2 linked regions of the Magnetofaba australis IT-1 genome follow. The protein of the gene in region 2 interacts with the protein of the main gene of each other region in a pairwise test. Links are inferred from orthologs where the notes say so. Each region holds a gene or a part of one and is shown on either strand. Other genes may lie near its edges.

Region 1 (5,681 bases), on a different replicon or contig from region 2:
GATGGCGAGGCGCTGCCGCTGATCGAAATTCGCCCCAAAGAGGGCTTCTACGACTACCGCAACAAGTACACCAAGGGCTGCACCGAGTATCTGATTCCGCCCCCCGGCCTGGATGAGGCCGTGGCCCGGCGCGTGGGCGAAATCGGCGTAGCGGCGTATCACGCCCTAGGCTGCCACGGACTGGCGCGGGTCGACTTCATGCTCGACGCCGACGACGCCCCCTGGCTGCTGGAAGCCAACACCATCCCGGGCCTCACCGAACTGAGTCTGGCGCCGCAATCCGCCGCCGCCGCCGGCATCCCCTTCGATGAGCTGGCCGAGCGCATTCTGGCCTCGGCCTGGAGCCGCGCATGACCCGCTCCACCCTCATCGGCGCGCTGTTCATCGTACTGGCCGCCGCCGCCGTATTCGGCTGGCAGGCCGCCCACGCGCCGGGTCGCTTCCCGCTGCAGGAGATTCGCATCGAGGGCGCGCTACACACCGATGTGGAGGCGACCGTCAGCGCATTGGGCATCGATAAAGCCCGCAACATGCTGCGCATCGACCCCATTGCGCTGCGCACCGCGCTGCTGGAGCGTCCGTGGGTGAAGGAGGCGCAAGTGTCGCGCCGCTTCCCCAGCACGCTGGACATCAACCTCACCGAAAAACGCGCGCTGTGTATGAGCCGCGAAGGCGAAACCCTCTATCTGCTGGATGAAGCCGGGCGCCGCATCAAGGCCGCCGAACCCGGCGACCCGCTGATTCTGCCGGTGATCACCGACGATTTCAGCGCCCCCAATGAGCGTCCCGAGCGCGTCACCCAGTTCATGACGGCGCTGGAAGAGCGCCCCTGGCTCAAAACCCGATTGTCCGAAGTCACCGCTCTGCCCGGCGGCCGCTGGGTGCTGTATACCCGCGAAGGAGTGCGCCTTTTGTTGTCGAATCGGTTGGAAAGTGAATTGAAGCTGTTGAACGCCTTGCAGAATCGGTACAGAATACTGGATCGGCGGATCCGGCAGGTGGATCTGCGGGTGGCGGGACGCGCAGCGGTGCGCCCGTTGGAGAAGGAGGAGTCCGGTCCACGCACCGGCTAATCCACCGCTCGTCGGATCACGCTGGCTTGGGCCGCGCCAGCGATTGCGCATTGCGCAAACTTTGGCCTGACAAGGGATTGCAGGATGGCCCCCACGCACTGGGACGTGGGACGGGGATCACACCATTGACGCGGAGTCATAGACCGGGATTGATCGACAGCTCGCAAAAAGTTCTTTAACGCTTTTGTCGCGCCGCTTTTCATGCTTTTCTAAAGAGCGATCGAGCAACCCCCGGCTGGATGGAATATGGCCAGAAACGACCAAAACCTCATCATTGGCTTGGATATCGGCACCACCAAGATCTGCTGCATCGTCGCCGACGTGCAGCCGGACGGGCGGGTGGATATCATTGGCCTGGGCGCTCACCCCTCACGCGGTCTGCGCAAAGGCGTGGTGATCGATATCGACTCCACCGTCGAATCCATGCGCATGGCGGTGGAAGAGGCTGAAGTGATGGCGGGCGTGGAGATCAATATGGTCTACGCCGGCATCGCCGGAGCCCACATCAGCAGCACCAACTCCAATGGCGTGGTCGCCACCAAAGAGGGCGAAGTCACCCATAACGACATCCAACGGGTGCTGGACGCCGCACGGGCGCAGAACATCCCCATGGATCGCGAGATTCTGCACATCATTCCGCAGGAGTACATCCTCGATGGCCAGGACGGCATCAAGGAGCCCCTGGGCATGTCCGGCGTGCGCCTGGAGGCGCGGGTGCACATCGTCACCGGCGCGGTGGCCTCGGCGCAAAACATCATCAAGTGCGCCAACCGCTGTGGCCTGGACGTGGGCGACATCATCCTCGAGCAACTGGCCTCCTCCGAAGCCTGCCTGACCTCGGATGAAAAAGAGCTGGGCGTCTGCCTGCTGGATATCGGCGGCGGCACCACCGACATCGCCATCTTCGCCGACGGCCACATCAAACACACCGCCGTGCTGGCCATCGGCGGCGAGCATATGACCAACGACATCGCCGTGGGGCTGCGCACCCCCACCCGCGAAGCCGAACAGCTCAAACGCAAATACGGCTGCGCCCTGGCCTCTCTGGTCAACCCCGAAGAGACCATCGAAGTGCCCAGCATTGGCGACCGCCAGCCGCGTCAACTGGCGCGCCACATCCTGGCGGAAATCATTGAACCGCGCGTCGAGGAGTTGTTCACTCTGGTGCAGCGCGAAATCGTCCGCTCCGGATTTGAGGATCAGATTGCGGCGGGCATTGTTTTGACCGGCGGCGCCTCCATTACCCAGGGCGTGGCCGAATTGGCCGAAGAGGTCTTCAACAAGCCGGTGCGTCGCGGCCCCCCGCAAGGGTTCGGCGGACTCACCGATGTGGTCTCCAGCCCGGTCTACTCTACGGCCGTGGGGCTGGTGCAATACGCCAACCGATTCAGTCGGGACGCGTCCCGAATCGGCTACGACCCGGAGCATACCGGGGGGGCCGCTTCGGTGTTGCAGCGCATGCGCAATTGGTTCAACGGCGCATTCTAAAAGCAGCAAACAAGAAATTTCGCAGTCACAAAAATCAATTCACAGGTCAGCGCAGACTTGCCGGGTCGGGCATAGGGGGAAGAAAATGAACTTTGAGTTTGCACACACGGACGAAATGGACGCCCGTATCAAGGTCGTCGGCGTCGGCGGCGGCGGCGGCAACGCCGTGAACAACATGATCCAGGCCCAACTCGAGGGCGTGGAGTTTATCGTTTGCAACACCGACGCCCAGGCGCTGCAGCGCAACCTGGCGACCACCCGCATTCAGATCGGCGCCGAGGTCACTCGCGGCCTGGGCGCTGGCGCCAAGCCCGAAGTGGGCATGAACGCCGCGCGTGAATCCGAAGAGCGCATCAGAGAAGCGCTAACGGACTCCGACATGGTGTTCATCACCGCCGGCATGGGCGGCGGCACCGGCACCGGCGCAGCCCCCATCATCGCCAAAACCGCCAAAGAGATGGGCATCCTCACCGTGGCGGTGGTGACCAAGCCGTTCCACTTCGAAGGCAAAAAGCGCATGCGCTTCGCCGATGAGGGTCTGGACATGCTGCGCGAACACGTGGACACCGTGATCGCTATCCCCAATCAGAAGCTGCTGTCGGTGGTGGGCAAGAACACCACCATGATCGAAGCCTTCCGCAAAGCCGACGACGTGCTGCATCAAGCAGTGCGCGGCATCACCGACCTGATCACCATCCCCGGCCTCATCAACGTGGACTTCGCCGACGTGCGCACGGTGATGGAGGAGATGGGCCAAGCGATGATGGGCGCGGCCGAAGCCACCGGAGACTCCCGTGCGCTGGAAGCGGCCACCAACGCCATCTCCAGCCCGCTGCTGGACGATGTCACCATCCAGGGCGCCCGCGGCGTGCTGATCAACATCACCGGCGGCTACAACATGGCCCTGCAGGAGATCGACGAAGCCGCTTCTGTGGTGCGCGATCTGGCCCACGAAGACGCCAACATCGTGTTTGGCGCGGTGCTCGACGAACGCATGGAGGACAGCGTGCGCGTGACCGTGGTGGCCACCGGCATCGGCAAGGCCGAGCAGCTGGCCTTCCCCAACGCCCAGGCCGCCAACGTGCAGCCTCTGCCCCAGGCCGTGGCCCAGCGCCAAGCCGCCATGAACGCGCACCTGAATCAAAAATACAATCAGCCGCAGCCCGCCTCGGGCATGACCCACAACGTGCAGACCCAGCAGCCGCAGGCGCCCGTGGCCCAGCAACAGCCTGCCGCTCCCGCCGCTGAGGCTCCCCAAGCCTATACTCTGCCCACCCCCGCCGAGTTCGAAATGCCCAACCAGGGCGCCGATCAAGCGGGCGTGCATGAGCTGCGCAGCAACCGTCCGGGTCGCCGTCGTCCGCAGATGAGCGACATCAAGGTCAATCGCAATGAAATGAGCGACAATAACGAGCAGGATTTCGACGTCCCCACCTTCCTGCGTCGGCAGATGGACTGACCTTTGGGAGCGTTTCCCGTCGCGCGGCGAGCCGAGAATTTGCTTGACCGCGCGACGGGAAATCCCCAGTATGACCGTTTTTCCCCCACGCTCTTCCCAATCTCCGGGAACTTTTTCGTTGCAATCCATTCGATAATCAGTGTTTCCTGATATTGTGAGCGTGAGAAAATAGTGTAGTTAACATAAAATAGCACGCTTTATGCATGCTTGTGACTCAGCAGCGCCAATCCCCCTGGGAGCGGCAGGAGATTGTCGGAATGTCGACGATCCCTGTTCAGGATTTTGGCGTAAAGGCGTCACAAGCCGACGATGGCGACCCCGACCAGGCCACGCCATCCAACGGCGCATCCGCGAGAATGGATAGAGCCATGGTCTTTCAACGCACGCTGAAAAATACGATTCGTTGCACCGGCATCGGCCTCCACAGTGGTGAAAAGGTCCATATGACCCTGCGCCCGGCGCCCGAGAACAGCGGCATCGTATTTCATCGCACCGATCTGGACGATAGCTGGATCTCCGCCCACGCCGATCAAGTCTCCGACACCCGCCTGTGCACCACCCTGGCCAACGAGCGCGGCGAGAGCATCTCCACCATCGAACACCTGATGTCCGCCTTCGCCGGACTGGGCGTGGACAACGCCTTTGTCGACGTGGACGGCCCGGAAGCGCCCATCATGGATGGCAGCGCCGCCCCCTTCGTATTCCTGATCCAGTGCGCCGGGCTGACCGAACAGAAAGCGCCGCGCCGCTATATCCGCATCAAGAAGGCGATCTCCGTGGAGGCGGGCGACAAATCGGCCCGTTTCGAGCCCGGCGATGGCTTCGCCCTGCGCTTCATGTTGGACTTCGACCACCCCATGCTGGGTCGTCAGGGCGCGGAGATCCAATTGAGCGAGACGGCGTTTGTCAAAGAGATCAGCCGCGCGCGCACCTTCGGTTTCCTCAAAGAGGTCGAAGCGCTGCAATCCATGGGTCTGGCCCGGGGCGCGTCGCTGGAGAACGCCATCGCCATCGGCGATTTCCGCATCCTCAACGAAGGCGGTCTGCGTTACGAAAACGAGTTCGTGCGCCACAAGATAATGGACGCCATCGGCGATCTCTATCTGCTGGGCCACCCCATCATCGGCTGTTTCGATGGCGTGCGCTCCGGCCATGCGCTCAATAATGAATTGCTGCGCAAACTGGCCGCCACCCGCGACGCCTGGGAGTTCGTGGAGTTGAATGAACCCCTGCACGCCCCGGCCGCCGCTCCGGCGCTGACCACCGCGCCGGTGGGACTCTCCTGCTAACAGCGGGAGCCGACGCGCCATGACGCCCCCCGCCGTTGCATCCATGGGGCGTCGGCTCCTGTTTCTCATCGCTCTGGCCGCTCTGTTGCTGCTGTTTCTGGCCATCGTGCAACAGCGCGACCAACAGCAGCAGAACGCCTTCATCGCCGCCACCGAACTCACCATCAACGGCGGCAAGCTCTACGCCCAAACCGCCCTGCATGACGATCTAATCACCCAGATCCGCGATCTGCTGGCGCGCGGCGAACCCATTCGCCTCACCTACCATTTCCGCGTCCTGCATCAGCGCGACTGGCTCCCTGACAAGCTGCTGGCGGAGACCACCGTGACCCGTCGCCTGCAACTGCACAAGATCACCCAACGCTACGAGAT
Region 2 (5,610 bases):
CTGTCACCGCCACCAACGCGATGGCGATGACGCTGCGACGCCAAGCGGGTCCCGCTGCTTTGTGTGACGATGCCGCCATCGGCGCAAGCCCCCTCTTTTAGAGGATTAATAGAAACGCTGTCCGCCTGGCGCGGCATGCGGCGCTTGCGGCTTCTGCGCCGGAGCGCCGCCCTGGGCGGATTTTGTCGCAGGCGTGTAGTCAGCAGGCAATGTGAACAGCTCGGCCGGTTGCGCCCCCTCTTTGATATCGCTCACCATCAGCGTCACCGCGCCATTGGCTTCCGCCTTCACCGGCATGCGCAGCTTCACGTCCACCCATTGGGTCATCTCGCGGGATTTGCCATTAAACGCCGTCACCAGACGCCACTTCTCGGTCTCGCGGCCATTGAGCTGTTCAACCCCTTCCAACACCCGCGTCATCAACGGCCCGTTGGGAATCTCGCGCTGAATCACCACGCTGCGCGACGGATCCACCCACAGACGCATGGTCTGCTTGGCGCCGCGATCCATCATGGAGATCTCCCAGCGTTCGGCCTGCACGCCGCCCACCGCCTCGGGCTTTTTGGCTTTCACGCAGGTCACACCCTTCTTCGCAGCTTCCGCGCCGCACAGCGGATGCTTGGGGTCCGACGGCATCATGGCGCGGTCCGGGCGTGGCGGCATGGGGCCGTAGATCCCCTCCTGATACAGCTTGCGGTCCGGCGCCAGGGTCCAGATCTTCTTATTGGCCGCATCCAGAATCACCGCGCGCTGTTCGCCGCCCACCACGCCTTGGGCGCGCAGCTTCTCGTCGCCCACAAAGATCTGCCCGCTGGCGCTCTGCTTGGGGTTTTTGGGGCTGCTCATGGTGATCACGGCGGAAAAACTGCCGCCATACCACGAGGCGTCATCGTTGGCGCGGGCAACGCCCGGCAGCAGCGCCGCAACCATGAGCGCAGCCGATGTGATCTTTACGAATTGCATGAAAACTCTCCCCGGTGAACAATAGCGTGCAAGGGCGCGCCGCCGCCCTGGCGTAGAGGGCGGGCGTCTGCTACCCTGCCCACCTTTTTTATGCAGCGGCCTGACGAAATTTGGGACGCGCGCGCAATACGGGGATACAATCGTCCCGCGCCGCGTCAAAACTTCCGCCACGGGCTCGCGCGCAGAGCGATATCCTACCCCAGCTTCGAGGAGTTTGAAAGATGGCCGTTGAGCGCACCCTCTCCATGATCAAGCCCGACGCCGTGGCGAAAAACGTCATTGGCGAAATCTACAGCCGTTTTGAAAAGGCCGGTCTGCGCATCGTCGCCTCCAAAATGGTGCAACTGAGCGCCGAAGACGCCGGCAAATTCTACGCCGTGCACAAAGAGCGCCCCTTCTATAAAGATCTGTGCGACTTCATGTGCTCCGGCCCCATCATGGCGCAGGTGCTTGAGGGTGAAAACGCCATCGCCAAAAACCGTGAAGTGATGGGCGCCACCAACCCCAAAGAGGCCGCCGCCGGCACCATCCGCGCCGACTTCGCCGACTCCATCGACGCCAACGCCGTGCACGGCTCTGACGCCGCCGAGACCGCTGCGCAGGAGATCGCCTTCTTCTTCAACGCTTTCGAACTGTGCGACCGTCCGTAAATATGTGAAATATTGGGATGCTGAAAGATATCGAGGGCTCCGCCCTCGAGCTCCCAAGATCAACAGCCACACCGTGATTCGGGCCATCCATGGCCCTCACCCTGCGGGCTCGCTTCGCGAGTCCGATTCGGCTATCCTGCCGAATCGTGAGGCGCCGCCCCACACCCCGCTTAAGGGTCATGGACCCTTAAGAATCCCGACAAATCGCCTCTGGCGATTTGTCACATAGTCAGCGCAAGCTCTGCCTGCGTCACGCAAACATCTTTACCTCTTAGTTAATCCATGACTTCCACCGCCCCCGTCAGCTTGCACGCTTTGACCCGCCAGGAGATGGCCGATCTGTTCGTCTCCTGGGGCGAAAAACCCTACCGCGCCAAACAGGTGTGGTCGTGGCTCTACGTGCGCCTGGCCGAGAGCGTGGAGGAGATGAGCGATCTGTCCAAAACCTTCCGCGCGCAACTGGAAGCCGTGGCCGAGCCCCTGCGCCCGGCGGTGAGCGAACATCGCGTCTCTCAGGACGGTACGGAAAAGTGGCTGCTGGCCCTGGCCGACGGGCAGCAGATCGAAACCGTCTACATCCCCGAAGAGGGGCGCGGCACCCTGTGCGTCTCCTCCCAGGTGGGCTGCACCCTCTCCTGCCCCTTCTGCCATACCGGCGCACAAGGGTTCGCCCGCAACCTGACCACGGCGGAGATCGTGCAACAGGCGGTGTTCGCCCGCGCCGAACTGGCCAAGCGCGACAAGAAGCTCACCAACATCGTCCTCATGGGCATGGGCGAGCCGCTGTATAACTACGATAACGTCACCCAGGCGTGCCGTATCATCACCGATGATGCCGGTCTGGGCATCGGCACCCGCAAGCTCACCCTCTCCACCGCCGGATTGGTTCCGAAAATGGTCCAGGCGGGTCACGATCTGGGGGTCAATATGGCGGTGTCGCTACACGCCGTGCGTGACGAGCTGCGCGATGAACTGGTGCCCATCAATCGCAAATACAATCTGGCCGCGCTGCGTCAGGGCGCATTAGACTACCCGCTCAAGTCAGGCCGTCGCATCACCTGGGAGTATGTGATACTGGATGGGGTCAACGACAGCGACGCCGACGCCCACCTCTTCGCCCACTTCCTGCGCGGCATCCCCTCCAAGATCAATCTGATCCCGTTCAATCCCTGGCCCGGCGTACCCTATGCGCCCTCACCGCGCGCGCGTATTCTGGCGTTCCAGCACATACTCCATGAAGCGGGTTTTGTCACCGTCATCCGCGACTCCCGTGGAGAGGATATCCTGGCCGCCTGCGGCCAGCTCAAAGGCAGCGTGGAAGGGGCGCGGCGACGACCGCCATCGGAATAAAAACGCTTCGTCATACGGAGACGAAACTCATGCAGATTGAGCGGCTGGACCATCTGGTGCTCACCGTGGCGGACATCGACGTCACCGTAGCGTTCTATGTCTCCGTGCTGGGCATGCAAGCGATCACCTTCGGCGCTGGACGTCGCGCACTGACGTTTGGGCAGCAGAAGATCAATCTGCACCAGCACAACGCGGAGTTCGAACCCAAAGCCCTGACGCCGACCCCCGGCTCAGCGGATCTCTGCTTTCTCACCACCACCCCATTGGAGGAGGTGATTGCGCATCTGATGGACTTGAACATCGCCATTGAGGAGGGCCCCATCGGGCGCACCGGCGCGTGTGGTCCGCTCCTCTCCGTCTATCTCCGTGACCCTGACGGCAACCTGATTGAAATCAGCAATCAGACTGCCCCGGCTTGAACGTCGCTCAATCAGCGTCGCCAATCCAGCGTTACTTCACAGTCACTGCAATCCAGAATTGTACAGAGCGCCTAAATGTGTGCGTGACGCAGGTGAAGCTTGCGTTGACTATGGGCCGCCGACTGGTCGGCGGCGGGGTGATTCGGGCCATCCATGGCCCTCACCCTCCAGGCTCGCTAGCGCGAGTCCGATTCGGCAATCCTGCCGAATCGTCTGGGGTCCGCGACCCCAGCGGGTGTAATGGAATGGTCCGCTCCGCTACCCAAACGGCCTCGCAATGGGCCAAGATGGTGATGTGTTTTTCCATCTAAACGGAGTCGGAGCGGACCATGAGCAATCATATCGAAAACGGACAGGTACGGGTACTGGGGATTGATCTGGGCAAGAGCGTGTTTCAGTTGCATGGCGTCGATGCGCGCGGCAAGAGCGTTCTGAAACAGCGCTTGAAACGAGATAAGTTACTGGAGTTCATGGCGCAACTGCCGCCGTGCCTGGTGGGGATGGAAGCCAGTAGCGGCGCGCATCACTGGGCGCGGAAATTTCAGGGATATGGGCATGAAGTGCGTTTGATGGCGCCGCAATATGTGAAGCCCTACGTGAAGCGGCACAAGAACGACAGCGTGGACGCTGAGGCGATATGTGAAGCGGTACAGCGTCCGAATATGCGTTTTGTGGGGATCAAAAGCGTTGCCCAGCAAGAAATTCTAGCGTTGCATCGGGTGCGCAGTCTGGCGGTGAAGAACCGCACGGCGTTGGTGAACCAGATTCGCGGACTGCTTGCCGAGTATGGGATTGTCTTTCCCAAGAGCATCAAGCAGGCGCGGCGGGCGATTGTGCTGATTTTGAGTGATGAGAGCTCGGAAATGAGCGCCAATTTTCGCGTAATTCTGGAGGATGAGCGCGATGAGCTGGCGCATTTGGATGAGCGCATCGGCAAATATGAGCGTGAGATTGAGGCGCTGGCCAAGGCGGAGCCGCAGTGTCGATTGCTGATGACGATCCCGGGAGTGGGACCGATCACGGCGACGGCGCTGTTGGCGTCGGTGGGGGATGTGCGGGCGTTTAAGAATGGCCGGGAGCTGTCGGCATGGATAGGGTTGGTTCCAAATCAGCACTCCACAGGGGGCAAGGCGTGGCTGACGGGGATCAGCAAGCGGGGAAACGGTTATCTTCGCACCCTGTTGATTCATGGGGCGCGGGCGGCTTTGCGCGTGTGTGAAAACAAGCCGGATCGCCGCAGCCAATGGGTGGTGTCGGTGTCGGAACGCCGCGGCGCGAATAAAGCGGTGGTGGCGCTGGCCAACCGCATGGCGCGCAGCGCGTGGGCGATGCTGGTGAAGCAGGAGGCCTATGGGGCCAGCGCCGCTGTGTAGAGAGAGCGCAATACAACTCTAAAAGAAAAACAGGCCGATAAGGAAAGAGAAAGAGATCCCACCAGCCAGGTTGCGAGAGAGAGTCGAGATTGATGGCGTGAAACGGCATAGCCCTGCGTGGTCAAGAACCTGTTTCGCCCAAGGGCCCATAGAGGCCGAGGGTGTGTTGAGGAGGGCCACGCGCAAATTCCATCAGGGCCAGAGGGCGACAAGCCCCTCATCAACAGGCCGGATACATGGGCGCGACTAAGCCTCACACATCAGTGGACATTTTCTCTTGCCGTGGCGGAGCGGACCATACATGGGCGGAGCCCACGGTTTGATTTTTTGGAGCTCGAGGGCAAAGCCCTCGATATCTTCCAAATCAAAAGTCAGATTTTGGCTTCCCATGTTGATTAAGCCCAACAAAAAAGGGCCAACCCACAGGTTGGCCCTCTTACACTCCAGTTGCAGCAGAACAGGCCCGCTGCAAGCGCAGATCAGGAGACGGTCAGGCTGGCCGACTCGCTCCACTCACCGCCCTTGTTGTCCTTCCAGGTCACTTTCACATCGCCGGTGGCGCTGGCCTTCATATCGAAGGAGAAGAACGGGTTTTTGGAGACGCCGCCGGTCCAATCCGCCGACAGAATCTTCTTCCCCAGATACTCCGCTTCAAACAGCACAATGTGGTGCGCCGGGATCAGATCACCGGTGGCGGAGTCCTTGCGCAGACCACTCTCCATGGGGTGTTTGATCATGGTTTTGATGGTGACGATGGAGTCTTTGGCCACCGGTTTGCGCGGACCGCGCACTTTGGGATTGCCGATATTCGCCATATTATTCGCTCCTTACCGCAGGCTCGCCGGACAGTGGCGT

Evidence for each region. Proteins that work in one complex are often made in the same cells at the same time.
Region 1: the proteins of rlmN (region 2) and ftsZ interact in binary tests that used the Escherichia coli proteins (3 or more experiments, as listed by UniProt). The link is inferred for Magnetofaba australis IT-1 from one-to-one orthologs.

Annotation. Positions count from the first base shown.
Region 1 is NZ_LVJN01000015.1:399,217-404,897, reverse strand. The notes cover bases 1,837-4,833. They hold ftsZ (cell division protein FtsZ), read left to right. Parts: upstream 1,837-2,646; coding sequence 2,647-4,020; downstream 4,021-4,833. Other genes in these bases: lpxC (UDP-3-O-acyl-N-acetylglucosamine deacetylase), read left to right, coding at 4,389-4,833; ftsA (cell division protein FtsA), read left to right, coding at 1,837-2,561. Outside these bases: MAIT1_RS04100 (D-alanine--D-alanine ligase family protein), read left to right, coding at 1-354; MAIT1_RS04095 (cell division protein FtsQ/DivIB), read left to right, coding at 351-1,073; more of ftsA, read left to right, coding at 1,320-1,836; more of lpxC, read left to right, coding at 4,834-5,309; MAIT1_RS04075 (DUF4390 domain-containing protein), read left to right, coding at 5,329-5,681. UniProt on the Escherichia coli protein: Essential cell division protein that forms a contractile ring structure (Z ring) at the future cell division site. The regulation of the ring assembly controls the timing and the location of cell division.
Region 2 is NZ_LVJN01000020.1:906,508-912,117, reverse strand. The notes cover bases 1,004-3,929. They hold rlmN (dual-specificity RNA methyltransferase RlmN), read left to right. Parts: upstream 1,004-1,895; coding sequence 1,896-2,963; downstream 2,964-3,929. Other genes in these bases: MAIT1_RS16185 (IS110 family RNA-guided transposase), read left to right, coding at 3,712-3,929; MAIT1_RS16190 (VOC family protein), read left to right, coding at 2,993-3,382; ndk (nucleoside-diphosphate kinase), read left to right, coding at 1,185-1,613. In the rest of the region: MAIT1_RS16210 (DUF411 domain-containing protein), read right to left, coding at 1-79; MAIT1_RS16205 (hypothetical protein), read right to left, coding at 106-963; more of MAIT1_RS16185, read left to right, coding at 3,930-4,755; thiosulfate oxidation carrier complex protein SoxZ, read right to left, coding at 5,235-5,570.